Regions from separate parts of the Actinoplanes teichomyceticus ATCC 31121 genome, predicted to be linked through region 2. Evidence: riboswitches for the same ligand, from Rfam matches in the RefSeq annotation. Region 2 holds a riboswitch; the other holds the start of a gene.

Region 1 (15,402 bases), 1.8 Mb from region 2:
TGTCGATCTCCTCCGGTGTCAACAACCTGAGCTCGGTGCTGCCGTGGCCGTGGGTGACGGAGAACAAGGTCGGTATCGCGGTCGGCGCGGTGCTGCTGCTGACCGCGCTCAATCTACGCGGGCTGCGCGAGTCCGGCATCGCGTTCGCCATCCCGACGTACCTGTTCATCATCATGATCCTCGGCATGATCCTGACCGGGCTGTTCCGGATCGTCGTGCTCGGTGAGGATCTGCGCGCGCCCAGCGCCGCGCTGACCATCGCCGCCGAGGAGCACCACCTCACCAGCTTCGCCTTCGTGTTCCTGCTGTTGCGGACGTTCTCCTCGGGCTGTGCCGCGCTCACCGGCGTCGAGGCGATCTCCAACGGTGTGCCCGCGTTCAAGCCGCCGAAGAGCCGCAACGCCGCCACCACGCTGATGCTGCTGGGCGGTCTCGCCATCGTGATGCTGTCCGGCATCATCATGCTGTCGCGGATGACCCACCTGCAGTACGTCGAGGACCCGGCCACGCAGATCGTCGCCAACCCCGGCTTCTACGAGCAGAAGACCGTCACCGCGCAGCTGGCCGAGACCGTGTTCGGTCACGGCTCGGTCCTGTTCCTGCTGACCGGCGCGGTGACCGCGCTGATCCTGTTCCTGGCCGCGAACACCGCCTTCAACGGATTCCCGGTGCTCGGCTCGATCCTGGCCCAGGACCGGTACCTGCCCCGGCAGTTCCACACCCGCGGCGACCGGCTGGCGTTCAGCAACGGCATCGTCTTCCTGGCCACCGCCGCGATCGTGCTGATCGTGGCGTTCCAGGCGGAGACCACCCGGCTGATCCAGCTGTACATCGTGGGCGTGTTCGTGTCGTTCACGCTGTCGCAGGCCGGCATGATCCGGCACTGGAACCGGCTGCTGCAGATCCAGCGCGACCCGGAGCGCCGGCGGCAGATGAAACGGTCCCGGGCGATCAACACGTTCGGCACCGGCCTGACCGGCGCGGTGCTGGTCGTCGTGCTGATCACCAAGTTCCTGCTGGGCGCGTGGATCGCGATCGCCGCGATGGTGGTGTTCTACGGGCTGATGCTGGCCATCCACCGGCACTACACCCGGGTCGCCGAGGAGTTGCAGCCGACCGAGGAACGGCCGGTGCTGCCCTCGCGCAACCACGCGGTCGTGCTGGTCAGCAAGGTGCACATGCCGACGCTGCGGGCGCTGGCGTACGCCCGGGCGACCCGGCCGGACACGATCACCGCGGTCACGGTGAACGTGGACGACAAGGACACCCGCAACATCCAGGCCGAGTGGGAGCGCCGCGAGCTGCCGGTGCCGCTGACCGTGGTGGACTCGCCGTACCGGGAGATCACCAAGCCGATCATCGACTTCGTCAAGGGCGTGCGCCGCGCCTCGCCGCGCGACGTGGTGACGGTCTTCGTCCCGGAGTACGTCGTCGGCCGCTGGTGGGAGAACCTGCTGCACAACCAGAGCGCGCTGCGGATCAAGGGCCGGCTGCTGTTCGAGCCCGGCGTGATGGTCACCAGCGTGCCCTGGCAGCTGCGCTCCAGCCAGGACCGGGACCTGGACCGGCTGGACCGCGGGCTGAGCCGGGCGCCCGCGCGCGGCCCGCGCTTCCACCCGCCGCAGCCCCCGGCCGACGCCGAGCGCAGTGGCGGTGAGCGGTCGTGACCGAACTCGGGACCGCCGCCGAGGACGACCTGGTCGAGGGCGACCGGATCGAGCTGACCGTGGGCGCGCCCGCGCACGGCGGGCACTGCGTGGCCCGGATCGGCGGCCCGCACGGCCGGGTGGTCTTCGTCCGGCACGCGCTGCCCGGCGAGCGGGTCACCGCCGAGATCACCGAACGGCACCGCGGATATCTGCGGGCCGACGCGGTGGTCGTGCACGAGGCGTCGCCGGACCGGGTGGAGCCGCCCTGCCGGTACGCCCGGCCCGGCCGCTGCGGCGGCTGCGACCTGCAGCACGTGGCGGGCGACGCGCAGCTGCGGTGGAAGGCGCAGGTGGTCCGGGAACAGCTGAGCCGGCTGGCCGGGCTGACGCCCGAGGAACAGGACCGGGTCTTCGTACGGGTGGAGCCGCTGCCGCCGGCCGACCCGGCCGGGTCGGCCCTGCTGGGCTGGCGCACCCGGGTGCGTTACGCGGTCGACGCCGCCGGCCGCCCCGGCCTGCTGCAGCACCGCTCGCACCAGGTGGTCCCGATCGACCGCTGCCTGATCGCGCACCCGGCGATCCAGCGGCTGGACCTGCTCCACCGGGAGTGGCCGGCCACCTCGGCCGTGCAGGCGGTGACCTCCGGCGCCGGCGAGGTCGTGGTCCTGGAACGCCCGGCCGGCACGTCCGGCGCGGCCGGCGACGACCCCACCGAGGAGCTGGGCGGCGCCGGCCTGGTCCGGCGCTCCGGCCCGGAACGGATCACCGAGGTCGCCGGGGAGCGCTCGTGGGAGCTCGCGCCGGAGGGCTTCTGGCAGGTGCACCCGGCGGCCGCCGCGACCCTGACCGAGGCGGTGCTGGACATGCTGCGGCCGGCCGACGGCGAGGTCTCCTGGGACCTGTACGGCGGGGCCGGCCTGTTCGCCGCCGCGGTGGCCGAGCGCACCGGCGCCCGCACCACGCTGGTCGAGTCGTCGCCGCTGGGGGTGGCGGCGGCCCGTGCCAACCTGGCCGACCTGCCCGGTGTGGAGGTGGTCGCGGCCCGGGTGGAGACGGCTCTCGGGCGGCGCCGGGTGACCGGCCCGGTGGACCTGGTCGTGCTGGACCCGCCGCGGGCCGGGGCGGGCGCGCGGGTGGTCCGGGACATCGTGGCCGCGCGGCCACGGGCGGTGGCCTACGTCGCCTGCGATCCGGCGGCGCTGGCGCGGGACGTGCGGACGTTCCGGTCACTGGGCTGGGACCTGGTCCGGCTGCGCGCCTTCGACTGCTTCCCGATGACACAGCATGTCGAGTGCGTCGCCCTGCTCCAGCCCGCCTGAGCCGGGCCGCAGCCGGGTGCGGTGCTCGGCCGAGACGGCCATCAGGCGGTCCAGCGAGTCCCGGGTGCGGATCAGCTCGTCGATGTGCGCGGAGAGCCGGTCGCGTTCCTGGGCCATCCGCTGCATCGCCGCGTCGGCGTTCTCCAGGCTGGGGGCGTCGACGCAGGGCAGCAGCTCGGCGATGGTGCGGCTGGACAGGCCGGCGGTGTACAGCCGCTGGATGAACGCCACCCGGTCGACCTCGTGGTCGGTGTAGTGGCGCTGCCCGCTGGGGCTGCGCACGCTGGTGAGCAGGCCCTGCTCCTCGTAGTACCGGACCGAGCGGACGCTGACTCCCGCCCGGGCCGCGAGATCGCCGATACGCACGTCGCCTCCCGTGTGTGACCTGTCGCGCACTGCTTGCCTCTGACGTCAATGTCAGGTTTTAGCGTAGCCGCCAGTCGGACGGATCACGGAGGACCTGACATGACCGACCTGTTCAGCGGTTTCCAGCTCGGCGACCTCAGCCTGCCCAACCGGGTGGTGATGGCGCCGATGAGCCGGGTGCGCGCGGCCGCGGGCGGGCTGGCCACCGCCTCGATGGCCACCTACTACGCGCAGCGGGCCACGGCCGGGCTGATCGTCAGCGAGGGCGTGCAGCCCAGCCTGATCGGCCAGTCCAACCCGGGCACCCCGGGACTGCACACCGACGCCCAGGTCGCCTCGTGGCGGCCGGTGACCGCGGCCGTGCACGCCAACGGTGGGCGGATCTTCGCGCAGGTGATGCACGGCGGGCGGGTGTCGCACCCGGACACCACCGGCCACGTGCCGGTCGGGCCCTCGGCGGTGGCCGCCACCGGCGCCGTCTTCACCCCGTCCGGGCCGCAGCCGGCCCCGGTGCCCCGGGAGCTGGCGACCGGGGAGGTGGCCGAGCACGTGGCGGCGTACGCCGGCGCGGCCCGCCGGGCGATCGAGGCCGGGTTCGACGGTGTCGAGCTGCACGGGGCGAACGGCTACCTGATCTCGCAGTTCCTCTCGTCGAACGCGAACCTGCGCACCGACCGCTACGGCGGGACGGTGACCGGGCGGATCCGGTTCGCGGTGGAGGCGGTGGCGGCCACGGTGGACGCGGTGGGCGCCGGCCGGACCGGGATCCGGCTGTCGCCCGGGGGCCGGTTCTGGGGCGTCGAGGAGCGCGACATCCTGGAGCTCTACACCGCGCTGCTGGGCGAGCTGGCCGGGTTGGGGATCGCGTACGTACACCTGGAGGCGACCGCGGAGCGGGAGCTGCTGACCGCGCTGCGCCGCCTCTGGCCCGGAGTGTTGATCATGAATCCGGTGCTGCCGATGGGGCCGAGGCAGACCGGCCGGGCGGAGGCCGAGGAGTGGCTGAGGCTGGGCGCCGAGCTGATCAGTTTCGGGCGCGCCTTCATCGCCAACCCCGACCTGGTGGAGCGGCTGCGGACCGGGGTCCCGCTGGCCCCGGTCGACGAGGCGACGTATTACCAGGGCGGGGACGCCGGGTACCTGACCTACCCGGCGTACCGGTACGCCGCCTGACGGCCGGCTCGTCCGGCGCCCGCGCGGGCGCCGGACGAGCCGGGCCCGGTCACGGGTTGGCGCGCTCGGCGGCGGCCACGGCGTTGCGGAACAGCATGGCGACCGTGGTGGGGCCGACCCCGCCGACGCGCGGGGTGATCGCCCCGGCCACCTCGGCGCACGACTCGTCGACGTCCGGCAGCAGGCGGCGGCCCTCGTAGCGGACGCCGGCGCCGATCACGACCGCGCCCGGCCTGACGTGCTCCGGCTGGATGATCCCGGGCACCCCGGCGGCGGCGATCAGGATCTCCGCGCGCCGGGTGTAGCGCGGCCAGTCCTCGACCCCGGTGTGCACGACGGTGACCGCCGCGTTCGCGGTCGGGCGCTTCTGCGCGAGCAGCATCGCCAGCGGGCGCCCGAGGGTGGCCCCGCGGCCCAGGATGACCACCTCGCGGCCGGACACCTCGATGCCGTGGTGGGCCAGCAGCGCCTCGATGCCGGCCGGGGTGCAGGGCAGCGGGCCGGGCAGGCCGACCGCGAGCCGGCCCATGTTGAGCGGGTGCATCCCGTCGACGTCCTTGTCCGGGTCGAGGGTCTGCAGCGCGGCGTCGTAGTCCAGGTGGGCCGGGATCGGGTACTGGATCAGGACGCCGTGCACGTCCTTGTCGTCGTTGAACTCGGCGATCACCCGGAGCAGGTCGGCCTGGGTGACGTCGCCGCTCAGGTGCCGGTGCGGGGACGCGAAACCGAGCTCGCCGGCCTGCTTCTGCTTGATCCGGATGTACCCGGCGCTGGCGTCGTCGTCGCCGACCAGGATGGTGGCCAGGCTCGGCTGCACGCCGCGCTCCTTGAGCCGGGCGACCCGGTCGCGGACGTCGGCCAGGACGGCCTCGGCGACGGGCGCGCCGGGCAGGAGGCGGGCGCCGGTGCTTGCGGTGGTCATGTCTTTCGCTCCTCGGCCGGGGAGCCCAGGCGGTCGACTCCCGTGAACGAGCTCCCCGATGGTTCGACCATCCTCGTGCCGCCAGTCGCTGCTTGTCTCCAGGATGCCGGATGCGGGCGCGCGCCGGGTCGGCGGGGTGGCCGGCGTGTCGTCCGGGTGGTCGAAGCTGGACATCGGCGGTGCGGTGGCCAAACCTGTGAACTCAATCACGTGTGATCGCGGTTCGCCGCCCTGTGCCGGGAAATGTGCACGTTGTGTGGAGGAATCCGACTCGGCCGTTCGCTCCAGGTCGCGAGTGGGCGGCGCCCCGATAGACTTCACGCCCATGAGCGACTCCCCCTCGACCCCGGCAGGCCTGCTGGCGAGCGTCACCGATCCCGGTGCTCTCAAGCGACTGTCCGCGGAGCAGTTGACCCTGCTCGCGGCCGAGATCCGTGACTTCCTGGTGGCCAAGGTGTCCCGGACCGGGGGCCACCTCGGTCCGAACCTCGGTGTGGTCGAGATGACCCTCGCCCTGCACCGCGTCTTCGACTCCCCCCGCGACAAGATCCTCTTCGACACCGGCCACCAGGCGTACGTACACAAGATCGTCACTGGTCGTCAGGAGGGCTTCGACCTGCTCCGCCGGCGCGGCGGCCTGACCGGCTACCCGAGCCAGGCGGAGAGCGAGCACGACCTGGTCGAGAACTCGCACGCCTCCACCGCGCTGTCCTACGCCGACGGGCTCGCCAAGGCGTTCGCGCTGCGCGGCGAGGACCGGCACGTGGTGGCCGTGGTCGGCGACGGCGCGCTGACCGGCGGCATGTGCTGGGAGGCGCTCAACAACATCGCGGCCACGAAGAACAAACTGGTCATCGTGGTCAACGACAACGGCCGGTCGTACGCCCCGACCATCGGCGGTCTCGCCGACCACCTCTCCACGCTGCGCCTCAACCCGGGCTACGAGAAGGTGCTCGACCTGGTCAAGGACGCGCTCGGCTCCACCCCGGTGGTCGGCAAACCGGTCTTCGAGGTGCTGCACGCGGTCAAGCGCGGCATCAAGGACGCGGTCAGCCCGCAGCCGATGTTCGAGGACCTCGGCCTGAAGTACATCGGCCCGGTCGACGGCCACGACCAGCAGGCGATGGAGTCCGCGCTGCGCCGGGCCAAGGGTTTCAACGCCCCGGTCATCGTGCACGCGGTCACCCGCAAGGGCTACGGCTACCGCCCCGCCGAGCAGGACGAGGCGGACTGCCTGCACGGCCCGAGCAGCGCCTTCGACGTGGAGACCGGCAAACTGCTGGCCGCGCCGTCGCTGAAGTGGACGAAGGTCTTCGCCGAGGAGCTGGTGCGCATCGCCGACGAGCGGCCGGACGTGGTGGGCATCACCGCCGCCATGGCCGAGCCGACCGGCATCGCCGCCCTCGCCAAGAAGTATCCGGAGCGGACGTACGACGTCGGCATCGCCGAGCAGCACGCCGCCACCAGCGCGGCCGGCCTGGCGATGGGCGGCCTGCACCCGGTGGTCGCGGTCTACGCGACCTTCCTGAACCGGGCCTTCGACCAGGTCCTGCTGGACGTGGCGATGCACCGGCTGCCGGTGACGTTCGTGCTGGACCGGGCCGGCATCACCGGCCCGGACGGCCCGAGCCACTACGGCATCTGGGACATGAGCGTCTTCGGCGTCGTGCCGGGCCTGCGGATCGCCGCGCCTCGCGACGCCGCCACCCTGCGCGAGGAGCTGCGCGAGGCGATCGCGGTCGACGACGGCCCGACCGTCCTGCGGTTCCCGAGCGGGGCGGTGGCCGCGGACACCCCGGCGCTGCGCCGGGTGGGCCAGGTCGACGTGCTGCGCGAGCCGGAGCCGGATGGCACCGGCCGCAAGGACGTGCTGCTGGTCACGGTCGGCTCGTTCGCCGGGCTCGGCTTGGACGTCGCGGAGCGGCTCGCCGAGCAGGGGTACGGCGTGACCGTGGTGGACCCGCGCTGGGTCCGCCCGGTGCCGGTGGAGCTGACCGGCCTGGCCGCCCAGCATCGCCTGGTGGTGACGTGCGAGGACGGCATCCGCACCGGTGGCGTGGGGGACGCGGTGGCCGCCGCGCTGCGCGACGCCGGGGTGACCGTGCCGCTGCGCGACTTCGGCGTGCCGGCCGGTTTCCACCCGCACGGCACCCGGGCCGAGATCCTGGCGTCGCTCGGGCTGACCGCGCAGGACATCGCCCGGGACGTGACCGGCTGGATGTCCCGCCTGGACGCGGGCGAGCCGGTGGAGGCGCCGCAGAGCGCGCTCTGAGGCAGAGATCGACGAGCGTCTCCGTTATCCAACCGTTACCGTAGGTGGATGGGTGCGGAGACGTTCGCCGAGCCGGTCATCATCGACCTCGGGCTCGACCGCGGGGTTCCGGAGTCCTACGAGCGGCCCCGGCGGTCCACCGCGCCGCCCTGGTTCGCCCCGGTCCTGCTGGCGGTGCTGCTGCTGGTCAGCTCCGGCGCGTCGGCGGCCCCGCCCCGGCCGCCGCTGAGCGAGCTGCTGCGGATCCAGCTGGGAGCGGCCGATCCGTACCTGGTCACCGCGGGCGGGCAGCTGCTCGCCCAGGCCTACGGGATGCTCACCGCGTACGACCTGGACAGCGGAGCGCTGCGCTGGCAGACCCGCCAGCCGGTCCCGGTCTACCGGCTGCGCACCGGCAACGGGCTGGTGCTGATGCGGCCGTGGACCACCGGCGCCGCCGAGCCGGGCACCACCGCGGTCTCGGTGGCCACCGGGGCCCGGCAGTGGCGGCACCCGCGCTCCGTGATCGCCGTCCCCGGCGGGGACGCGCTGCTCGCGGTCAGCGGGGTGCGCAGTCTCTCCGGCGCCGGCCGGCGGGTACAGGGCGCCGTCGAGGTGCTCGACCCGGTCACCGGCACGACCCGCTGGCAGGTACGGGTGCCGTCCACCGCGGTGGTGCTGGGCGTGCCCGGGTCGGCGGACACCGGCTCGCGGATGCTGATGGTCCGCGACGACCGGACCGCCGTGCTGTACGACCTGACCGGCGGCCGGGCGCTGGCCACCCGGGAGCTGCCGGCGGCGAACTACGGGCCGGACAATCCGGTGGTGGCCGGCGCGACCCTGGTGCTGCGGCACCCCGGGCCGTCCGGGATGGAGGTCTCCGCCTACGACCCGGTCACCCTCCGCCCGCTGTGGACCGAACCGGCCGACGGCACCGTCGAGGTCCGCGCCTGCGGCCTGCTCGCCTGCCTCCTCGGCGGGGCCGGCATCCGCGCGCTGGACCCGGCCACCGGCGACGAGCGGTGGCGCCACGCCGGCTGGCAGAGCGTGGCCGAACGTGGCGCCGCCCTGCTGGCCTACCCGGACAGCGACGACACCGGCCGGCCGGTCGCGCTGGTGGACAGCGCCACCGGCCGGGTGCTGGCCGACCTGACCGGGTGGCGGCCGGTGGCCGGGGCGAACCGGTCCGGCGCGCTGCTGGTGGTCCGGGACGTCCCGCCCGGCGCGCGTACCATGGTCGCGGTCGTCGACCCGGGGCACGCCCGGGTGCGCCCGATCGCCGGCCTGCCGGACGGCACCGGGGAGTGCACGGCGGCGCCGGGGCGGCTGGTCTGCCGGTCGGTCGCCGGTGAACTGGTCGTCTGGGCGTACGACGAGGCGGCCGGCGCGGCGTAGGCCGTACGGGAAAGGGTGTGGCGTGGCGCTGATCGAGCTGGACCGCGAAGCCCCGCCCGACCCGCCGCCCACCGCGCGCCCCCCGCTCGCCGCCCACCGCCGCACCGGCCTGCTGATCACGCTGGTCCTGCTCGCCGTCCTGGGTGGCGCGGCGCCCGCCGCCGGGATCTGCTGGCGCTACCTCGGCGCCATCGCCTCCGCGGCCGCCCCCGGGCCGATCCAGCTGGCCGGCGGGCAGCTCTACACGATCGACACCACCGGGACCGAACCGGCGGTGACCGCCTGGAGCCCGGGCCGTCCGCCGGCGCGGCGCTGGACCACCCGGCTGCCGGCGCGCGGCGGCCCGGCCGCCGTCCCGGTCGCCTCGGTGACCGTCCGGCCGGCCGGTGAGGTGGTGCTGCTCACCGCCGGGGTGGCCACCACCGCGGTGGACGCCGCCACCGGCCGGGTCCGCTGGTCCTCGCCGATCGCGGTGCAGGTGCTGGCCGGCAGCGGCGCGGGCGTCACCGTGGACCGGGTGTTCCGGCCCGGCACCGGCTACGACCAGGAGTCTGGCGATCCGGGACCGCTCTACTTCTCGGCCACCGGCGAGCCGCACACCGAGCCGCCGCTGCGCACCGAGGTCCGCGGAGTGGACCTGAGCGACGGGCGGACGCTGTGGACCGCCGCGCCGGGCGGCTCGGTGACCGTCGACGTGGTCCCCGGCGACGACCCGGCCGTGCTGATCACCTCGTCGGGGCGGCTCACCCTGGTGGCCGGGCGCAGCGGGCGGACGCTGCGCGAGACCGCGCTGCCGCGGTTGGCCGGGCACGGTCCGACCGGCGGATCGCTGCTCGGCGACGTCGCGCTGGTCAGCTATCGGGAGTCCGGCCGGCAGGTGGCCTTCCAGGCCCGCACGCTGCGGCGGCTGTGGCAGCGGCAGGTCCCGGACCTGGTCGCCGACCCGGCCGACTGCCAGGACGTGCTGTGCGACGGCGCGCACGGCGACCTGCGGGTGCTCGACCCGGCCACCGGCCGGGCCCGGTGGCGGGTGCAGGAGGACGTCGACCTCGCGGTCCGCGCCGGCTACGTGCTGGAGACCGATGCCGCCTCCGGTGAGCCGGTCCGGCTGACCGACCCGAGCACCGGCGCGACGCGGGTGGACCTGGCCGGTTGGACCGAGGAGGTGGCCGGGGCGCCCGACCAGCCGCTGGTGCTGCGGCGCGACGAGGGCCGTGGCGCGCAGGCGTTCGCCGCGGTGGTGCCCGGGCACGCCGAGATCCACCGGCTCGGGGTGGCCGGCACCGGGCTGGGCGACTGCCAGGCGGACGCGCGTTACCTGGCCTGCCGGGCCTCCGGCGAGCTGCGGATCTGGGCGTACCGGATCTGACTCTCGGCCCGGGAGCCGGGGTGTGCCGGTTCGGTAGCCTGCAGCTACGGCCGGGTCAGGGTGGTTACGGAGGTCTGCGGTGCGCGTGCTGGTGGTGGAGGACGAGCGGACGATGGCCGACGCGATCGCCCGCGGGCTGCGGCGGCACGGGATGGCCGTCGACGTGGCGTACGACGGCCTGCAGGGGCACGAGATGGCCTACGTGACCCGCTACGACGTGGTGGTCCTGGACCGGGACCTGCCCGGTATGCACGGCGACGAGATCTGCGCCGCCCTGGTCGAGTCCGGCGCGCTGACCCGGGTGCTGATGCTGACCGCCAGCGGCTCGGTCGCCGAGCGGGTGGAGGGCCTGCAGCTGGGCGCCGACGACTACCTGCCCAAGCCGTTCGCCTTCGACGAGCTGGTGGCCCGGGTGCAGGCGCTGGGCCGGCGGGCCACCCCGCCCGCCCCGCCGGTGTTCAGCGTGGGGAACCTGGTGCTCGACCCGGCCCGGCGCGCGGTGACCCGGGGCGGCCTCCCGGTGGACCTCACCAACAAGGAGTTCGGGGTGCTGGAGGCGCTGCTCAAGGCCCGCGGCGCGGTGGTCTCCAGCGAGGAGCTGCTGGAGCGGGTCTGGGACGCGAACACCGATCCGTTCACCACCACGGTGCGGGTGACGGTGATGACGCTGCGCAAGAAGCTCGGCGATCCGCCGCTGATCGAGACCGTGGTCGGCGCCGGCTACCGGGTCCCGGAACCGGTCGTGACCACGTGACCGTCTACCACCGGCCCGACCGGGCGGAGGGCCTGCTGCGCCGGCTGCTGCGGCCCACCCTGCGGCTGCGGCTCACCCTGCTGAACGGGATCCTGCTGGTCGCGGCCGGCGCGGTGCTGGTGGTGCTGGCCTGGCTGCTGGTCGACGAGTCCCTGCACCCGGCCGACGAGCTGCGCGCCGGCTCCACGGTGACGTTGAACGACGGCAGCACCCGGGAGGCCCGGTCCTGGCAGGCCGAGATGATCGACCAGGCCTCCGACCAGCTGCTGATCAAGGGACTGAGCGCGCTGGTCGCGATCGGCATCATCGGCACCGCCGGCGGTTACCTGGTGACCCGCCGCGCGTTGCGCCCGCTGCACACCGTCACCCAGACCGCCCAGCGGCTCGGCGAGGAGACCCTGGACCAGCGGATCCGGTACGCCGGGGCGGACGACGAGGTGGCCGAGCTGGCCCGCACGTTCGACGCGATGCTGGACCGGCTGGCGGCCGCGTTCGAGTCGCAGAAACGGTTCGTCGCGAACGCGTCGCACGAGCTGCGGACCCCGCTCGCGGTGATGCGGACCGAGATCGACGTGACGCTCAGCGACCCGGACGCCGACGTGGCCGAGTACCGGCGGATGGCCCGGGTGGTGCGCGACGCCTCGACTCGGGCGAACGGGCTGGTCGACGCGCTGCTGGTGCTGGCCCGCTCGGAGGCGCAGTCCGGCCGGCGGCTGGTCCGCAAGGTGCCGGCCGACCTGGCCACCAGCGTCTACAACGCGCTGTCCGCGGTCAAACGCGAGGCCGAACGGATGAAGCTGGAGGTCAGCACCGAGCTGGAGGCCGCGCCGGTGGTCGGCGACCCGAGCCTGCTGGACCGGCTGGCCGGCAACCTGATCGAGAACGCGATCCGGTACAACCACCTGCTCGGACGGCTCTGGCTGCGCACCGAGTCGGCCGGCGGGCAGGCCCGGCTGGTGGTCGGCAACACGGGGCACGAGGTTGAGCCGGGCGAGGTGCCCGGGTTGTTCGAGCCGTTCCGGCGCGGTGGCTGGGAGCGGACCGGGTCGCGCGGATCCGGGCTGGGCCTGTCCATCGTCCGCGCGGTGTGCGACGCGCACGGCGGCACGGTGTCCGCGATCGCCCTGACCGGGGGTGGGCTGGAGGTCACCGTCTCACTGCCGGCCGCGGACACCACACCGGTGGTGTCCGCGAGCGCGACGGTTCCCCGGGTCTCCTGACGGCGACCCGGACCGGCCGGCCCGCCCGGGTGGACCCGGGCGGGCCGGCGACGGTCAGCGGCGGACGTCCGCCAGGCCGGCCGGCAGGAAGCGCTTGCCGGTGACCTGCTCCGCGATGCCGCTGCGGTCCAGGTACGGCGTGATCCCGCCGAGGTGGAACGGGTACCCGGCGCCGAGGATCATGCACAGGTCGATGTCCTGCGCCTCGGCGACCACACCCTCGTCGAGCATGATCCGGATCTCCTCGGCCAGCGCGGCCAGGGCCCGGGCCCGCACCTCGTCGCCGGTGAGCACCGTGTCGCCGACCTCGAGCAGCTTGACGACCTCGGTGTTGATCTCGTCGTCGACCAGCAGCGGCAGGCCGGCGTCCACGATCCGCTTGAGGTTCGGGCTGTCCGCGAAACGGTCCGGGAACGCGGTGTGCAGCGTCTCGCCCACGTGGTACGCGACCGCCGGACCGACCAGCTGCAGCAGCGCGATCGGGCGCATCGGCAGGCCCATCGGGTCGAACGCCTCGTTGACCACCTCCAGCGGGGTGCCGGCGTCGATGGCCTTGAACACCTCGCTGGTGAAGCGGGTCAGCACCCGGTTGACCACGAACGCGGGGGCGTCCTTGACCAGCACCGAGGACTTCTTCAGCTCCTTGCCGACGGCGAACGCGGTGGCCAGCGTCGCGTCGTCGGTCCGCTCGCCCTTGATGATCTCCAGCAGCGGCAGGACCGCGACCGGGTTGAAGAAGTGGAAGCCGACGACCCGCTCCGGGTGCGTAAGATCCGCCGCCATCTCGGTGATCGACAGCGAGCTGGTGTTGGTGGCGAGGATCGCCTCCGGCTTGACGATCTTCTCGAACTCGGCCCAGATCTGCTTCTTCAGCTCCAGGTTCTCGAACACCGCCTCGATCACGAAGTCGGCGTCGGCGAAGACCGAGCGGTCCACCGAGCCGCTGATCAGGCCGCGCAGCTTGGCCGCGGTGCCCTCGTCCATCCGGCGCTTGCCGACCAGCTTGTCGATCTCCGCCTGGACGTACGCCACGCCCTTGTCGACCCGGGCCTGGTCCAGGTCGGTGAGCACCACCGGCACCTGCAGGCGGCGCAGGAAGAGCAGGGCCAGCTGGGACGCCATCAGACCGGCGCCGACGATGCCGACCTTGGTGACCTTGCGGGCCAGCGAGGCGTCCGGCACGCCGACCGGGCGCTTGGCGCGCCGCTGCACCAGGTCGAACGCGTACAGGCTGGCGCGCGCCTCGTCACCCATGATCAGGTCGGCGAGCGCCTCGGTCTCGGCCGCCGTACCGTCGGCGAAGGACGCCTCCTTGGCCAGCGCGAGCAGCTCCAGGGCCTTGTTCGCGGAGGGGACCGCGCCGTGCAGCTTCTCGTCCAGCTGCTGCTTGGCGAAGAACAGCACCGCGTCCCACATGTCCCGGTCGACCTCGGGACGCTCGACCGTGATCTCGCCCTTGACCACACCGGCCGCCCAGGCCAGCGAGTGCTCCAGGAAGTCGGCGGCCTCGAACAGCGCGTCGGCGACGCCCAGCTCGCGGGCCTGCTTCGGGCGCAGGGTCTTCTGGGTCAGCGGGTTCTGCAGGATCACCTGCGCCGCGCCGGCGATCCCGATCAGGTTCGGCAGCAGCTGGCTGCCGCCCCAGCCGGGGATCAGGCCGATCGCGACCTCGGGCAGGCCGAGCGCGGCCGCGCCGGTGGAGACCGTGCGGTAGTGGCAGTGCAGCGCGACCTCCAGGCCGCCGCCGAGCGCCGCGCCGTTGACGAACGCGAACGTCGGGATCTCACTGTCCCTCAGCCGGGCGAACACCCGGTGGCCCAGCACGCCCAGCTCGACGGCCTGCTCGCGGGAGGCGATCAGCGGCATGCCGGTGATGTCCGCGCCCACACAGAAGATGTACGGCTTGCCGGTGATCGCGATGAACGCCGGGTCCGCCTCGGTGGCCGCGGTGATCGCCTCGTCCAGCGACTTCAGGCCGGCCGGGCCGAAGCTGTTCGGCTTCTTGTGATCGAAGCCGTTGTCCAGGGTGATCAGGGCGACCGGCTTGTCCAGACCGGGTACCCGGACGGAGCGCAGGAGCGCCTTGGTCACTACCTCGTTCGGGTTCTCGATCACTTGTCGGAGCCTTCCTTCGCGCCTGCCCAGTTCGGGTTCTCCCAGATCACGGTGCCGCCCATGCCGATGCCGATGCACATGGCGGTGAGGCCGTAACGGACTTCGGGGTGCTCGGCGAAGTGCCGCGCGAGCTGCGTCATCAGGCGCACGCCGGAGGAGGCCAGCGGGTGGCCGATGGCGATCGCGCCGCCCCACGGGTTGACCCGGGGGTCGTCGTCGGCGATGCCGTAGTGGTCCAGCAGCGCGAGCACCTGCACCGCGAAGGCCTCGTTCAGCTCGAACAGGCCGATGTCGTCGATGGTCAGGCCGGCCTTCTTCAGCGCCTTCTCGGTCGACGGGATCGGGCCGTACCCCATGATCTCCGGCTCGACGCCGGCGTAGGCGTACGACACCAGCCGCATGGCGACCGGCAGGCCCAGCTCACGGGCGGTCGCCTCGTCGGCGAGCAGGGCCGCGGTGGCGCCGTCGTTGAGGCCGGCCGCGTTGCCCGCGGTGACCCGGCCGTGCGGGCGGAACGGGGTCTTGAGCGTGGCGAGCTTCTCCATCGAGGTCTCACGCGGTGCCTCGTCCACCGTAGCCAGGCCCCAGCCCAGCTCGGCGCTGCGGATCGCCACCGGGACCAGGTCCGGCTGCAGCTTGCCGTCGGCGTACGCCTTGGCGGTCTTCAGCTGCGAGTTGAGCCCGAAGCGGTCGGTGCGCTCCTTGGTGATGTGCGGCAGCCGGTCGTGCAGGTTCTCCGCGGTCGCGCCCATCACCAGGGCGGACGGGTCGACCAGCTTCTCGGTCAGGATCCGCGGGTTCGGGTCGACGCCCTCGCCCATCGGGTGCCGGCCCATGTGCTCGACACCGCCGGCGACGGCGACGTCGTA
Region 2 (15,402 bases):
TGGTCTGCGCCACCGACGACGCGGTGATCCGGCTCGGCCCGGACGGCCGGCAGCGGTGGCGCTTCGACGCCGGCCGGCCGGGCCCGCACCGTGGCGCCGCCCGGCTCGACGCGGCGTTCTCCGCGGACGACACCCTGGTCTGGGTGTACGCGCCGCACGTGCTGGCCGACCGCGGCGACTCGGACGAGTGGATCGTGCTGGACGCGGCCACCGGCACGCCACGCAGCCGGCGGCCGCTGCCGGTCACCGGTCACGGCGGGTCGCACTTCCCGCTGCGCGACGGGCGGATGCTGCTCGACGTCGGCGAGGGTCAGGACGGCTCGCGGGTCTTCCTGGCCGCCGCCGACGGTGACGTGCACGACTACGGATGGGGCGACCGCGTCCTGATCGACGTCTCCCCCGACCAGCGCGGGTTCATGACCGTGGAGCACCAGGAGCAGCGGGACGTGGCCTTCCACGACCTGGCCGGCGGCGCGGCACGCTTCCGGCTCGGGGTCGCGGACTTCGGCGCGGACCCGGAGCTCGCGGTGATCGAGTGGGCCGGCGGCTACCTGGACGCCGACACCGCGGTCGTCGTGGTCTACGGCGAGGACGGGGCGACCGGCGAGCCCTGGTGGCGGCATCACCGGGTGGCCGTGCACACCGGCGAGGTGCTCGGCGACCTGGGCATCGTCACGATCGACGAGAACGATCTGCGGCCGCTCGGCGATGGGACATATGTCATCTCCGACACCGACGGGACGCTGAGGCGCATGTGATCAAGAATCGAACGCGTTAAAGTGGTCTGGCCCAGCCGAGAGGCGCTGCAACGGACAACGACGTCCGCCACGCTCGGTGCGGCGTTGTTGACGTAAGGGCGCCTCCTGAGAGGGAGGAGCCCTCTTTTCATGAGCGACAAACTTCGATCCGTCAACGGTCTCGACTTCGCGATCGCGGACATCAACCTGGCCGAGGCCGGCCGGCATCAGCTGCGTCTGGCCGAGCACGAGATGCCGGGCCTGATGTCGCTGCGCGCCGAGTTCGGCGACAGCAAGCCGCTGACCGGCGCCCGGATCGCCGGCTCGCTGCACATGACCGTGCAGACCGCGGTCCTGATCGAGACGCTGGTCGCGCTCGGCGCCCAGGTGCGCTGGGTGTCCTGCAACATCTTCTCCACCCAGGACGAGGCGGCCGCCGCGGTCGTGGTCGGCCGGGACGGCACCGTCGACGCCCCCGCCGGCGTTCCGGTCTTCGCCTGGAAGGGCGAGTCGCTGGAGGAGTACTGGTGGGCCACCACCCAGCTGTTCGACTTCGGCAACGGCCTGGGCCCGAACATGATCCTGGACGACGGCGGTGACGCCACCCTGCTGGTGCACAAGGGTGTGGAGTTCGAGGCCGCCGGCGCGGTGCCGCAGACCACCGAGGCCGACAGCCACGAGTACTCGATCATCCTGGACACCCTGCGCGCCAGCCTGGCCGAGGACCCGCAGCGGTTCACCCGGATCGCGGCCGACATCCGTGGCGTGACCGAGGAGACCACCACCGGTGTGGCCCGGCTCTACAAGCTGGCCAAGGAGGGCACGCTGCTCTTCCCGGCGATCAACGTCAACGACGCGGTCACCAAGAGCAAGTTCGACAACAAGTACGGCATCCGCCACTCCCTGGTCGACGGCCTGAACCGGGCGACCGACGTGATGCTCGGCGGCAAGCTGGCCGTGGTCTGCGGTTACGGCGACGTCGGCAAGGGCGCCGCGGAGACGCTGCGCGGCCAGGGCGCCCGCGTCGTGGTGACCGAGGTCGACCCGATCTGCGCGCTGCAGGCGGCGATGGACGGCCTGCAGGTGGCCCGCCTGGAGGACGTGGTCAGCGAGGCGGACATCTTCATCACCACCACCGGCGGCACCGACATCATCCGGGTCGAGCACCTGACCGCGATGAAGCACAACGCCATCGTCGGCAACGTCGGCCACTTCGACGACGAGATCGACATGGCCGGGCTGAACCGGCTGCCGGACGTCGAGAAGATCGAGATCAAGCCGCAGGTGCACGAGTGGCGCTTCGCGGACGGCCACTCGGTGATCGTGCTCTCCGAGGGCCGGTTGATGAACCTGGGCAACGCCACCGGTCACCCCAGCTTCGTCATGTCGGCCTCGTTCACCAACCAGGTGATGGCCCAGATCGAGCTGTGGACCAAGCAGGGTGAGTACCAGAAGCAGGTCTACGTGCTGCCGAAGCACCTGGACGAGAAGGTCGCCCGCCTGCACCTGGACGCGCTCGGCGTGCGGCTCACCACGCTGACCAAGAAGCAGGCGGAGTACCTCGGCGTGGACGTCGAGGGCCCGTACAAGCCGGAGCACTACCGCTACTGAGGCACAAGGCGCCGATCATGCCCTATGTCGGGTTCCGCGCGTATAACGTGCGTGGTCCGGCATAGGGAGATCGGGGTGTTCTCCGGACATCTCGCGGTAGTCCCGGCGCAGTGGCGGCGATGACCACCGTGGCCACGGCGGCGCCACCGGCCCGCGCAACACGGGCCGGCGGCGCCGCGCCAGCCAAGCGCTGCACACGCGGGCGGCACGGCTGATCCGGGCGGAGCCGACCGACACGACGAGGCCCGGATCCGGCGGATCGCCGAGCGGTCCATGCCGGTCGTCCGCGAGCACCAGGCCGCCTCGCGGTCGGTGTCGCGGGTCCTGCGCCGGGCCGCCCGCCGCTGACCCCGCCCGGTTTTTCCCGGTCACGTCACCGACCTGCCACAACGACGTGATCGGGGGTAGCGAAGAATAGGCGAATGAGCCACGAGGAGACCCTTCTTCTCGGTCTGGGCGCCATCGCGGTCATCGTGGTGGTGCACTGGATCACCGGGAAGACCGGCCTACCCGCCGCTGTCCTGCTGACCATCGCCGGCATCACCTATGCCTACCTTCCCGGTGACAACATCGAGCTGGAACCGGACCTGATACTCACGTTCATCCTGCCGCCGCTGCTCTACAACGCGGCGCTCGACTCGTCGCTGCTCGACATCCGGCGCAACATGCGTACCGTGATCAGCCTGTCGGTGGCCCTGGTGATCGCCACCGCGGTCCTGGTCGGTCTCGGGTTCTCGCTGTTCGTGACCGGAGTGACGCTGGCCGCGGGCATCGCCCTGGGCGCCGCGGTGGCCCCGCCCGACCCGGTCGCCGCGCTGGCGGTGGGGCGCAAGGCCGGCCTGCCGACCAACCTGGTCACGCTGATCCAGGGCGAGGGCCTGCTCAACGACGCGACCGCGCTCACCATCCTGCTGGTGGCCAGCGACGTGGCCACCGGCGAGGAGCACTTCTCGGTCAAGGCCACGGTCGGCGAGTTCGTCCTGGTCGCCGCCGGCGGTGTGCTGGTCGGCTGGGCGGTCGCCTACGCCGTCCGGTTCCTGCGGGTGTTGCGCGCCGACCCGCTGTCGGCCAACGCGGTGTCGCTGGCCACCCCGCTCGCCGCGTACTCGCTGGCCGAGTGGGGGCACGTCTCCGGCGTGCTGGCGGTGGTGGTGGCCGGCCTGATCATCGGGCACGACACCCCGCGGTACGCCACCGGCGCCAGCCGCCTGCAGACCAGCGCGGTCTGGCGGCTGATCGACTTCCTGCTGGAGGGCGTGGTCTTCCTGCTGATCGGCCAGCAGATGCGGACCGTGCTGGAGGGGCTGCGCGCCTACGACACCAGCACCATCGTGATCGCGGTGAGCGTCACGCTCGGCGTGGTGCTGCTGCTGCGCCCGCTCTGGCTGGTGCTGACCCAGCTGCTGCCCCGCTCGCTGCACACCCGTCTGGGCGGCCAGGACGACGAGCAGGACCCGGAGCTGCCCGCCGGCAGGCGCCGGGAGATGTCCCTCAGCGGCCGGGAGTCCGCGGTGCTGAGCTGGGCCGGCACCCGTGGCGTGATCACGCTCGCCGCGGTCTACAGCCTTCCGGCCGACTTCCCCAACCGCAACCTGCTGGCGTTCTGCGCGTTCGCGGTGGTGCTGGTGACCCTGATCGGTCAGGGTCTCACCTTCGCGCCGCTGGTCAAATGGCTCGGCCTGCGCGCCAACCAGACCGACAAGGCGCGGCTGCGCAACGAGGCCCGCTCGGCGGCGGTCCGTGCCGCGCTCAACCGGCTCGACGACATCCAGCTCGAACAGCACGACAACATCGAGAACGAGGCGATGGAGACGATGCGCCGGCAGCTGCAGATCCGCCTCGACCGCTACCGGCACCGGCTGAACGCGCTGGAGCAGGCCGACTCGCCGGAGCCGCCCCCGTCGCCGCAGTACGAGGCCGCGCTGATGGTGCGCCAGGCGGTGATCGACGCCGAACGCGAGGAGCTGCTGCGGTGGCGGGACGCCGGCCGGCTGGACGACGAGAACCTGCGGGTGCTCAACCGCGAGCTGGACCACGAGGAACTGGTCCTGCCGCAGCGGCCGAAGAGCTGAGCCGACCGGCCGGCGGCGCGCGCCGCCGGCCGGCTCACGCGGGGATGTCCCGGCGGCGCAGGGCGGCCAGCCCGGCCACGCCGAGGGCGGCCGCGGTCAGGGTCAGCACCATCACCGGTACGGCGTGGAAGCCGGCCGCCGGCAGCTGCGGCACATGGGTGAACGGCGAGAGGTCCAGCACCCACTGGTGGAGCCCGAGCAGCCCGCCGACCAGGAGCAGCACCAGGCACAGCGCGACCGCGCCCCAGGCCACCGGGGCCAGCCGGGGCAGCACCCCGACCAGCAGCACGGTCACGCCGGCCAGCACCCACACCGCCGGCAGCTGGATCATCGTGGCGCCCAGGACCGGGGTGAGCTCGCCGTACGCCGCCCCGGCCAGCGCACCCTCGGCGAGCAGCGCCAGCGCCGGCCCGAGCAGGGCGAACAGCAGGTGGCCGGCGGCCCAGGAGGTACGTCGCACGCTGGTGGCCAGGATCAGCTCGGCGTGCCCGTTCTGCTCCTCGTCGCGCACCCGCAGGGCGGCCTGCACGGCGTAGAGCGAGACGATCACCCCGCACATCGTGGCGACGGTGGCGAAGTACGCGTCGGTGACCGGCCCCGCCCCGCCCAGCTCGCTGAACATCTCGTTGATCCCGCCACTGCCCTCGGCGAGCTGCGCCACGCTGCCGCCCACCGCGCCGAAGACCAGGCCGAGCGCCGCGAACCCGGCGGTCCAGCCGCACAGCAGCCCCCGGTGCAGCCGCCAGGCCAGGCCGAGCGGGGAGGACAGCCGCGCACCGGCGCCCGCCGGCCCGGGGCGCGACGCGAACAGGCCGGCGCCCAGGCCCCGGCCGGCGAGCAGCCGGGCGGCCGCGGTGGCGGCCGCCACCGCGGCCAGCAGCACCGGGACGGCGGGCCACCAGGCGTTCTCGCCGTACGGGAAGACGCGCTGCAGCCAGCCGATCGGGGACAGCGAGGACAGCCAGGAGAGCCGACCGTCACCGAGCGCGGCGATGTCCCCGCCCAGCCGCAGCACGTACGCCACGCCGAGCACCAGCACCGCGACCGCCCGGGCGCCCCGGGCGCTGCCGGTCAGCTGCGCGGCGATCGCCGCCACGCCGGCGAAGAACCAGCCGTTGAGGGTGAACACCACGCCGAGCGCCACCGATCCGCCGCCCGGCAGCCCCGTGGCGATCATCGAGCCGGCCACCACCAGGCCCAGCGCCACGCAGGCCAGCGCGGTGGCCAGCAGCGCGGCGACCAGCGGGGCGTACCGGCCGACGGCGGTGGCCCGGATCAGCTCGGTGCGCCCGGCCTCCTCGTCGGCCCGGGTGTGCCGGATCACGGTGAGCAGAGCCATCAGCGCCACCATCACCGGGATGAAGCCGGCCCGCCAGACCACCAGCTCGCCGAGACTGTCGCCGTGCAGCGGGCCGTAGAGCCCGACGAAGCCCGCGCTGGACGCGCTGACCCGGGCGTACTGCACGCGCTCGGCGTCGGTGGCGAAGATCGAGTCGAAGCCGGCCACGGACAGCGCCGGCATGACGCCCAGCCCGAACACCCAGATCGGCAGCACCACCCGGTCGCGGCGCAGGACGAGCCACAGCAGGCGGCCGGCGCCGGTCATCGCCCGCTCCGGGCGTAGTGCCGCAGGAACAGCTCCTCCAGCGAGGGCGGCTGGCTCACCAGGCTGCGCACCCCGGCGGCCAGCAGCGACCTCAGCGCCGGCTCCAGCGCGTCGGCGTCCACGTCGAAGGCCACTCGGCCGTCCGCGGTGGCCAGGTCGTGTACTCCGGAGATGCCGGCCAGCCCGTCGACCGGGCCGGTCAGCTCGGCGCGGATCGTGGTCCGGGTCAGGTGGCGCAGGTCGTCGAGCGTGCCGGTCTCCACCGCCCGGCCGTCGCGGATGATCGTCAACCGGTCGCAGAGCGCCTCGACTTCGGCCAGGATGTGGCTGGACAGCAGCACGGTACGGTCGCCGCGGCGCTTCTCCTGCAGGATCACGTCCCGGAACGCCGCCTCCATCAGCGGGTCCAGCCCGGAGGTGGGCTCGTCCAGCAGGAGCAGCTCGACGTCGGAGGCGAGCGCGGCGATCAGCGCCACCTTCTGCCGGTTGCCCTTGGAGTACGTCCGCCCCTTCTTGCGCGGGTCGAGCTGGAACCGGTCGATCAGGTCATCCCGCCGTCGCCGGTCCAGGCCGCCGCGCAACCGCCCGAGCAGGTCGATCACCTCACCCCCGGTGAGGTTCGGCCAGAAGGTGACGTCGCCCGGCACGTACGCCAGGCGTTGGTGCAGTGGTGTCGCGTCGGCCCACGGGTCGCCTCCGAGCAGCCGCACCCGCCCGCCGTCGCTGCGGGTCAGACCGAGCAGGATGCGGATCGTGGTGGTCTTGCCGGCCCCGTTCGGGCCGAGGAACCCGTGCACCTCGCCGGTCCGTACCCGCAGGTCGAGCCCGTCCAGGGCGGTGACCTTGCCGAACCGCTTGAGCAGACCCGTGGCGTCGATGGCCTCGGTCATGGCAGCTCCCCTTCGTGGAGTGCGAGCCGATCCAGCGCCTTCCTGGCCTGGTCGGCCTGTTCCGGGGTGAGCAGCGGCTGGCTGAAGATCTCCACCGAGGCGCGGACCATGCGCAGCCAGCCCGGCATCACGCTGACGTCCTCGCCGAGGACGTCGGTGAGCTGGTCACGCATCAGGAACATGCCCATCTTCATGGCGGCGACGACCGCGACGAAGGCGTGCGGGTCGGTGCTGTCGATCCCGGCCTTCTCCAGCCAGACCTGACCTCGCTCGATGGACTGCGCGAACATCGCCCGCCCGGTCGGCGAGCCGTCCATCAGCGAGCGCACCAGGTAGCTCTGCAGGCTCATCATGTCCGGCGGGAGCGCGCCGAGCAGCTGGGTCTCGGCGAACCGCAGCTGCACCTCGGCGACCCGGTTGAGCACCCACTCGTCGCAGGCGTCGCGCAGCCCCTCCTTGGATCCGAAGTGGTGCCGCAGCAGGCCGGAGGAGACGCCGGCGGCCTGCGCGATGTCCCGGATCGTCGCGCCGGCGATGCCGCGCTCGGCGAAGAGGGCGATGGCGGCGTCCCGGATGCGGGCCCGCGCGGTCAGGTCGCTGGTACTACTCACGCGTATAGGCTACTACACAATTGAGTAGCCGCGACCGGTGGCGACGCGCTCCGCCGCGTCGCCACCCTGTGGATAACTGGCCCGAACCTGTGCACAACGTTGTGGATAAAGATGGCGCGACGCCTGACGGTCCGCACACGCGGCGAAGGCCGCCGGTCGCGCTTGTCGGGCGCGACCGGCGGCCTTCGGCCTGTCCGGGGTTGATCAGTTGAAGCTGACCAGGTACGACGGTACGGTCGCCGTCCCCTGCGCCGGCCCGCCGGTGTTGTTGACGACGTGGTCGATCACGCCGTTGCCGCCCAGCGACACGGTCAGCAGGTTGTGCAGCTTGACGCCGGAGTTCACCGGCACCTCGAAGCCGCGGTCCGAGTGGATGGTCGGGTCCACGTTGAAGTAGCAGTAGCTGCCCAGTGCCCACGCCTCGTGGTCGGTCACCGCATCGGCCACCTTGTACGCCGCGTACCCCTTGGCCCCGCTGCGCCAGGCCGCCTGCGACGGCGGGTCGTACGGCTGCTCGTTCTGCAGGAAGTAGGTCCGGCCGCCGTTGCCGTTCCAGATCACCTCGTACTTCTGGTAGTGCTCGACGAACAGCCCGTACGCCGTCACGTTCTGCCCGTTGACGATCAGGCCGGTGTCGGCCGTGTTGACGGTCCAGCCGTAGGTGCCGGCGTTGCCGTGGTCGGCCCGCCACGCCCAGATGTGGTCGATGATCGTGTTGTTGCTGTTCACCAGCAGGCTGTTGGTGGCCTTGCCGGCGATCGAGCCGCCGATCCGGAAGAACACGTCCTGCACCGTGATCGGGTTCGCGGCGTGGTTCGCCGACGACCCGTTCGGGCCGATCACCAGGAGATTCGCCGAATTGGTGGTGCCCGCGTCGAAGAGCAGGCCGGCGATCTTCACACCGTCCACGTCGGCCACCTGCATCGGGGTGACGCCGTTGTCCGGGATGATGGTCGCGTAGCCGAGGCCCATCACCACGGTGTTCGCCCGGGTCACGTTGATCGTCTGGTTCACGTGGTACACGCCCGGCTGGAAGATCAGGTTGAGGCCCTGGGCCAGCGCCTGGTTGATCGTCGCCGCGGAGTCACCCGGCTTGGCCACGTAGAACTGCGAGAGCGGGATGCTGGTGCCCGGCGTGTTGCCGTTCGCCCAGCTCACCCCGGCCGAGTTGGTCTGCAGGTTCGGGACGAAGACCGCGTAGTTGCCGCCGTTGAGGTACAGGTACGGCTTCTCCCGGATCACCGGGGTCTGCCCGATCGTGGTGTACGGCGGGTTGGGGAAGCTGCTCGCCGGAGCACCCTGCACACCCACGAAGGTCTGGTTCCAGACCGCGTTGGTGTTGGAGCCGATCTGGCTGTTGCGGGTGAACCACTGCTGCTGCGAGTACTGCCCCTCGGAGCCGCTGATCCGCGAGTCGGCGATGTAGCCGCCGGACGCCCAGCCGTAGCCGTTCGGCGCCAGGTTGAGGTCGCCGTGCACGTCCATCCGGCGGAACGGCGCGGCCTGCGACACGGCCCAGCGGTTGGCGCCACTGACCGGGTAGAGCGAGATGTTCTCCACCGAGCGCCAGAAGTTCTGGGTGGCGTTGCCCTGGAACCAGCCGGCGTCCACGGTGATGTCGCCGTTGATCCGGACGTCCTGCGGGTTCTGCCCGAGACCGATCACTGAGGTGTTGAAGCCGACCTGGATGTTCAGCCCGTTGTAGGTGCCGGGCTTGAACGCCAGCAGGTTGCGCTGGGTGCCGAACTGGTTCGTCTCCTGCTGCTTGAAGATCGCGTCGGCCTGGGCCTGGATGGTCGCGCTCGACATGCTCGGGTCGAAGACGGTCACCTGCGGGCCGAGGCTGCCCCCACCGGGCAGGGTCGGCCCGGTCGGCGGAGTGGTCGGCGTGGTGGAGCCACCGTAGACCTTGAACTCGAACAGCGAGTAGCCGTAGCCGGTGGTCCGCTGGGTGCCGTACATGCGGACGTACCGGCCGGTGCCGTTGACGGTCAGGCTCTGGTTGCCGCCGGTGGACGTCGTGGTCGAGTAGATCGAGGTCCACGACGAGGCATTGTCCGAGACCTGGATCTGGAACGCCTTCGCCGCCGCGCTCTCCCAGTTCAGCTCGACCCGGCTGATGGCGTTCGAGCTGCCCAGGTCGACCTGCAACCACTGCGGGTCGGAGAAGGCGGACGACCAGCGGGTGGCGAGGTTGCCGTCGACGGCCTCGGCCGCGCTGTAGGCGCCCGCCGCCTCGGTGGAGGAGGCCGTCGCGGGTTTGCCCTGGGACAGCAGGGTCTCGGCGGCGGCCGCGCCGGTCATCGTTATCGCGGCATATCCGGCGACGACCGTGGCCGTGACGCCGACGATCGTGCCGCTCCGCCAGCGGGAGCGTCTCATGGGGGTCTCCTAGGTGGACGGGAGGAGGGGGATCGGATGGAGTGGGAGAGCGCTCACCCGGATCCCGACGCTAAGAGTTGTTGCCGATCGATGTCCAGAATGTTGCGAGGTTCCGGAACCGGTACCGCCATCCCGGAAGATCACCCCGCCCGACCCGTCACCGTGGCGTCATCGCAGCTCAGGCCGTTTGGCTCGGGGAGCATGACGAGAATTCACGGTGGTGATAACAGCTCTTCCGGAACCGGTTACGCTGACTCTCGCCACAACACCCATAACGTACGAACATGGATCTACACCGCAGGTGACCATCTGGCCCGCCGCACGGCGCCTCCACCCACCGCCCGTTCCGGGCCCGGAAACGCGGAACCCGCCGTGCCCCTTGCCGGGGCGACGGCGGGTTCCGGTCGTCGCGGGATCAGCCCAGGTCGACGCTCGGGTACAGCGGGAACGGCGCGAGCAGTTCCGACGCCTGCTTGGACACCCGGTCGGCCAGCGCCGCGTCCAGCGTGAACTTCGCCTTCGAGTCGGCGGCCGGCGTGGTCCCGGCCAGCACCGTGTGAATCAGCTCGGCGATCTGGTCCATCTCCGCGACGCCCAGGCCACGGCTGGTCAGCGCCGGGGTGCCGATCCGGATGCCGGACGTGTACCACGCGCCGTTCGGGTCCGACGGGATCGCGTTGCGGTTGGTGACGATGCCGCTGTCCAGCAGCGCCTGCTCGGCCTGGCGGCCGGTCAGCCCGAACGGGTGCACGTCGATCAGCACCAGGTGGTTCTCGGTGCCTCCGGAGACCAGCTGCACACCGCGCTTGAGCAGGCCCTCGGCCAGCGCCTGGCTGTTGGTCACGATCTGCTGCGCGTACGTCGCGAACTCGGGCCGGCGGGCCTCGGCGAACGCGATCGCCTTGGCCGCCATCACGTGCGGCAGCGGGCCACCGAGCACCATCGGGCAGCCGCGGTCCACCTGTGCGGACAGCTCCGGCTGGCAGAACACGGCGCCACCGCGCGGGCCACGCAGGCTCTTGTGCGTGGTGGTGGTGACGATGTGCGCGTGCGGGATCGGGTTGAAGTCACCGGTGAAGACGCCACCGGCGACCAGCCCGGCGAAGTGCGCCATGTCCACCATGAAGGTGGCGCCCACCTCGTCGGCGATCTCGCGCATCTTCGCGAAGTTCACCTTCCGCGGGTACGCCGAGTACCCACCGACGATGACCGCCGGCTTGAACTCCCGGGCCGACTCCAGCAGCGCCTTGTAGTCGATCTGGCCGGTGGCCGGGTCGACGCCGTAGCTGCGCTGGTCGAACATCTTGCCGGAGATGTTCGGCCGGAAACCGTGGGTGAGGTGGCCGCCGGCGTCCAGCGACATGCCGAGCAGCCGCTGGTTGCCGAACGCCTGACGCAGCTCGGCCCACTCGGCGTCGGTCAGGTCGTTGATCTGCCGCTTCTCGAACTTCTTCAGGTACGGCACCTCGACGCGGTCGGCCAGGATCGCCCAGAAGGCCACCAGGTTCGCGTCGATCCCGGAGTGCGGCTGAACGTACGCATACGGCGCGTCGAACAGCGCCTTGGCGTGCTCGACGGCGACCGACTCGACGGTGTCGACGTTCTGGCAGCCGGCGTAGAAACGACGGCCGATGGTGCCCTCGGCATACTTGTCGGACAGCCAGTTACCCATGGCGAGCAGGACAGCCGGAGAAGCGTAGTTCTCACTCGCGATCAGCTTCAGCGACTCGCGCTGGTCGGTCAGCTCCTTCGCGATCGCGTCGGCGATGCGCGGATCGACGGAACGGACCACCTCGAGGGCGGAACGGAAAGCGGTGGACTCGGCATTCAGCTCAGTCATGGGACCTCCCTATCACGTCGTGAAGAGGCCCAGGCGCACGGCAGGTCGTCACAGATGACGGAGCCGCTCCCCGATGGTTACCCATCCGAACGCGCCAGTCACGGCCCACCCGAAGCATACCGCCTCGGCGCCGGTGCCTCAGCGAGGTGCGGGCCCGCCCCGGGCCTCCGGTGGCCCGGCCGAGACCGGAGTCACAAGCCGCACCCCGGTACCGCCGGTCCCGGACACAGGCTCGCCGGTCCGTGGAAACGAAGAAAGGCCCACCCCGTCCGGGGTGGGCCTTTCTCAACGTTAAGTCCGGCGGCGTCCTACTCTCCCACACCCTCCCGAGTGCAGTACCATCGGCGCTGGAGGGCTTAGCTACCGGGTTCGGAATGTAACCGGGCGTTTCCCCTCCGCTATGACCACCGAAACAGCCATCAGCGAAACCACAACCAGCAACCCACACACCACAAACAGCAGCATGGGATGGTTGTTCGTTTGCTGTGAATCACACAGTGGACGCTAAGCATAAAGTATAGAGTGGTTAAGCCCTCGGCCTATTAGTACCGGTCAACTCAACACGTTACCGTGCTTACATCTCCGGCCTATCAACCCAGTCGTCTAGCTGGGAGCCTTACCCACTCAAAGGTGGTGGGATACCTCATCTCGAAGCGAGCTTCCCGCTTAGATGCTTTCAGCGGTTATCCCTTCCGAACGTAGCCAACCAGCCATGCTCCTGGCGGAACAACTGGCACACCAGAGGTTCGTCCGTCCCGGTCCTCTCGTACTAGGGACAGCCCTTCTCAAGTATCCAACGCGCACGGCGGATAGGGACCGAACTGTCTCACGACGTTCTAAACCCAGCTCGCGTACCGCTTTAATGGGCGAACAGCCCAACCCTTGGGACCTGCTACAGCCCCAGGATGCGACGAGCCGACATCGAGGTGCCAAACCATCCCGTCGATATGGACTCTTGGGGAAGATCAGCCTGTTATCCCCGGGGTACCTTTTATCCGTTGAGCGACACCGCTTCCACACGCAAGTGCCGGATCACTAGTCCCGACTTTCGTCCCTGCTCGACCCGTCAGTCTCACAGTCAAGCTCCCTTATGCACTTACACTCAACACCTGATTGCCAACCAGGCTGAGGGAACCTTTGGGCGCCTCCGTTACCCTTTAGGAGGCAACCGCCCCAGTTAAACTACCCACCAGACACTGTCCCTCGACCCGATCAGGGCCGCAAGTTAGATACCCAAACCCAACAGAGTGGTATTTCAACAACGCCTCCACCCGAACTGGCGTCCGAGCTTCACCGGCTCCCACCTATCCTACACAATCGAATTCAGATACCAATGTCAAGCTATAGTAAAGGTCCCGGGGTCTTTCCGTCCTGCCGCGCGTAACGAGCATCTTTACTCGTACTGCAATTTCGCCGGGCCTGTGGTTGAGACAGTGGGGAAGTCGTTACGCCATTCGTGCAGGTCGGAACTTACCCGACAAGGAATTTCGCTACCTTAGGATGGTTATAGTTACCACCGCCGTTTACTGGCGCTTAAGTTCTCCGCTTCGCCCCAAAGAGCTAACAGGTCCCCTTAACGTTCCAGCACCGGGCAGGCGTCAGTCCATATACATCGTCTTACGACTTGGCATGGACCTGTGTTTTTAGTAAACAGTCGCTTCCCCCTGCTCTCTGCGGCCATACCACGCTCCACCCGCAAGGGGCTTCACGCGTCCGGCCCCCCTTCTCCCTAAGTTACGGGGGCAATTTGCCGAGTTCCTTAACCACAGTTCACCCGTCGCCTCGGTATTCTCTACCTGACCACCTGTGTCGGTTTCGGGTACGGGCCGCTCGGAACATCGCTAGAGGCTTTTCTCGGCAGCATAGGATCACTGACTTCACCAGAACGGCTCGGCATCACGTCTCAGCCTCATGTGTCACGGATTTGCCTATGACACGGCCTACACGCTTACCCCGGCACAACCACCGGCCGGGATCAGCTACCTTCCTGCGTCACCCCATCACTAAACTACTACCCAGAAGGGTCCTGGCCTCCACGCCCTTGGTCCGAAGACCGCAGACGCTTCAGGCAGTTAGCATCCCGAGGTTCATCTTGGGCGTTCCTTTGCGGGTACGGGAATATCAACCCGTTATCCATCGACTACGCCTCTCGGCCTCGCCTTAGGCCCCGACTCACCCAGGGCGGATTAGCCTGGCCCTGGAACCCTTGGTCATCCGGCGGAAGGGGTTCTCACCCTTCATTCGCTACTCATGCCTGCATTCTCACTCGTGTAGCGTCCACGACTGGATCACTCCGCCGCTTCACCCGCAACACGACGCTCCCCTACCCATCAACGCGCCTGGATAGAATCCCGAAGAACTCTACCGAGCAATGCGTCAATGCCACAGCTTCGGCGGTGTGCTTGAGCCCCGCTACATTGTCGGCGCGGAACCACTTGACCAGTGAGCTATTACGCACTCTTTAAAGGGTGGCTGCTTCTAAGCCAACCTCCTGGTTGTCCATGCGATCCCACATCCTTTTCCACTTAGCACACGCTTAGGGGCCTTAGCTGGCGATCTGGGCTGTTTCCCTCTCGACTACGAAGCTTATCCCCCGCAGTCTCACTGCCGCGCTCTCACTTACCGGCATTCGGAGTTTGGCTGATTTCAGTAAGCTTGTAGGCCCCCTAGACCATCCAGTGCTCTACCTCCGGCAAGAAACACACGACGCTGCACCTAAATGCATTTCGGGGAGAACCAGCTATCACGGAGTTTGATTGGCCTTTCACCCCTAACCACAGGTCATCCCCCAACTTTTCAACGTTGGTGGGTTCGGTCCTCCACGCAGTCTTACCCACGCTTCAACCTGCCCATGGCTAGATCACCCCGCTTCGGGTCTAGAACATGCGACTAAAACGCCCTATTCAGACTCGCTTTCGCTACGGCTACCCCACACGGGTTAACCTCGCCACATGCCACTAACTCGCAGGCTCATTCTTCAAAAGGCACGCCATCACCCCGAAAGGCTCTGACGGATTGTAGGCGAACGGTTTCAGGTACTATTTCACTCCCCTCCCGGGGTACTTTTCACCATTCCCTCACGGTACTAGTCCGCTATCGGTCACCAGGAAGTATTCAGCCTTACCAGGTGGTCCTGGCAAATTCACAGCAGATTCTAGGAGTCCGCTGCTACTCGGGAACACCACAAGGAGGTCATACACTTTCGTCTACCGGGCTCTCACCGTCTACGGCCGACTTTCCCACGTCGTTCGACTAGCATAAGACTTTGTAACTCCTCGAACGCATGTCAGTACGTTCCAGCAGGTCCCACGACCCCCCACGTGCAACCCCTGACAGGTATCACACACGCAAGGTTTAGGCTACATCCGCTTTCGCTCGCCACTACTCACGGAATCACGGTTGTTTTCTCTTCCTACGGGTACTGAGATGTTTCACTTCCCCGCGTTCCCCTCACACACCCTATGAATTCAGGCATGGATGACACGACATGACTCGTGCCAGGTTTCCCCATTCGGACACCCTGGGATCACAGCTAGGTTGACAGCTCCCCCAGGCCTATCGCGGCCTCCCACGTCCTTCATCGGCTCCTGGTGCCAAGGCATCCACCGTTCGCCCTTGACAACTTAACCACAGAAAACAAGATGCTCGCGTCC

What was found. Region 2 has a riboswitch for ZMP and ZTP ahead of ACTEI_RS02155 (glycine hydroxymethyltransferase). Riboswitches for the same ligand answer to the same signal wherever they lie in the genome.
Region 1: linked by a shared signal. The riboswitch ahead of ACTEI_RS30365 (bifunctional 5,10-methylenetetrahydrofolate dehydrogenase/5,10-methenyltetrahydrofolate cyclohydrolase) and the one ahead of ACTEI_RS02155 (glycine hydroxymethyltransferase) in region 2 are both predicted to bind ZMP and ZTP.

Annotation. Positions count from the first base shown of each region.
Region 1 covers NZ_CP023865.1:6,927,625-6,943,026, reverse strand. Annotated here, with positions in the region: gene ACTEI_RS30385 (APC family permease) at 1-1,667, shown strand, start outside; gene ACTEI_RS30380 (class I SAM-dependent RNA methyltransferase) at 1,664-2,968, shown strand; gene ACTEI_RS30375 (MerR family transcriptional regulator) at 2,876-3,334, opposite strand; gene ACTEI_RS30370 (alkene reductase) at 3,434-4,507, shown strand; gene ACTEI_RS30365 (bifunctional 5,10-methylenetetrahydrofolate dehydrogenase/5,10-methenyltetrahydrofolate cyclohydrolase) at 4,557-5,429, opposite strand; ZMP/ZTP riboswitch at 5,446-5,528, opposite strand; gene dxs (1-deoxy-D-xylulose-5-phosphate synthase) at 5,755-7,701, shown strand; gene ACTEI_RS30355 (outer membrane protein assembly factor BamB family protein) at 7,750-9,075, shown strand; gene ACTEI_RS30350 (outer membrane protein assembly factor BamB family protein) at 9,098-10,444, shown strand; gene ACTEI_RS30345 (response regulator transcription factor) at 10,524-11,198, shown strand; gene ACTEI_RS30340 (sensor histidine kinase) at 11,195-12,418, shown strand; gene ACTEI_RS30335 (3-hydroxyacyl-CoA dehydrogenase NAD-binding domain-containing protein) at 12,473-14,533, opposite strand; gene ACTEI_RS30330 (thiolase family protein) at 14,530-15,402, opposite strand, start outside.
Region 2 covers NZ_CP023865.1:470,216-485,617, reverse strand. Annotated here, with positions in the region: gene ACTEI_RS36660 (hypothetical protein) at 1-758, shown strand, start outside; gene ahcY (adenosylhomocysteinase) at 888-2,348, shown strand; gene ACTEI_RS02180 (Na+/H+ antiporter) at 2,771-4,420, shown strand; gene ACTEI_RS02175 (ABC transporter permease) at 4,455-6,026, opposite strand; gene ACTEI_RS02170 (ABC transporter ATP-binding protein) at 6,023-6,916, opposite strand; gene ACTEI_RS02165 (TetR/AcrR family transcriptional regulator) at 6,913-7,527, opposite strand; gene ACTEI_RS02160 (discoidin domain-containing protein) at 7,732-9,909, opposite strand; gene ACTEI_RS02155 (glycine hydroxymethyltransferase) at 10,325-11,749, opposite strand; ZMP/ZTP riboswitch at 11,770-11,861, opposite strand; rRNA gene rrf (5S ribosomal RNA) at 12,045-12,161, opposite strand; rRNA gene ACTEI_RS02145 (23S ribosomal RNA) at 12,272-15,378, opposite strand.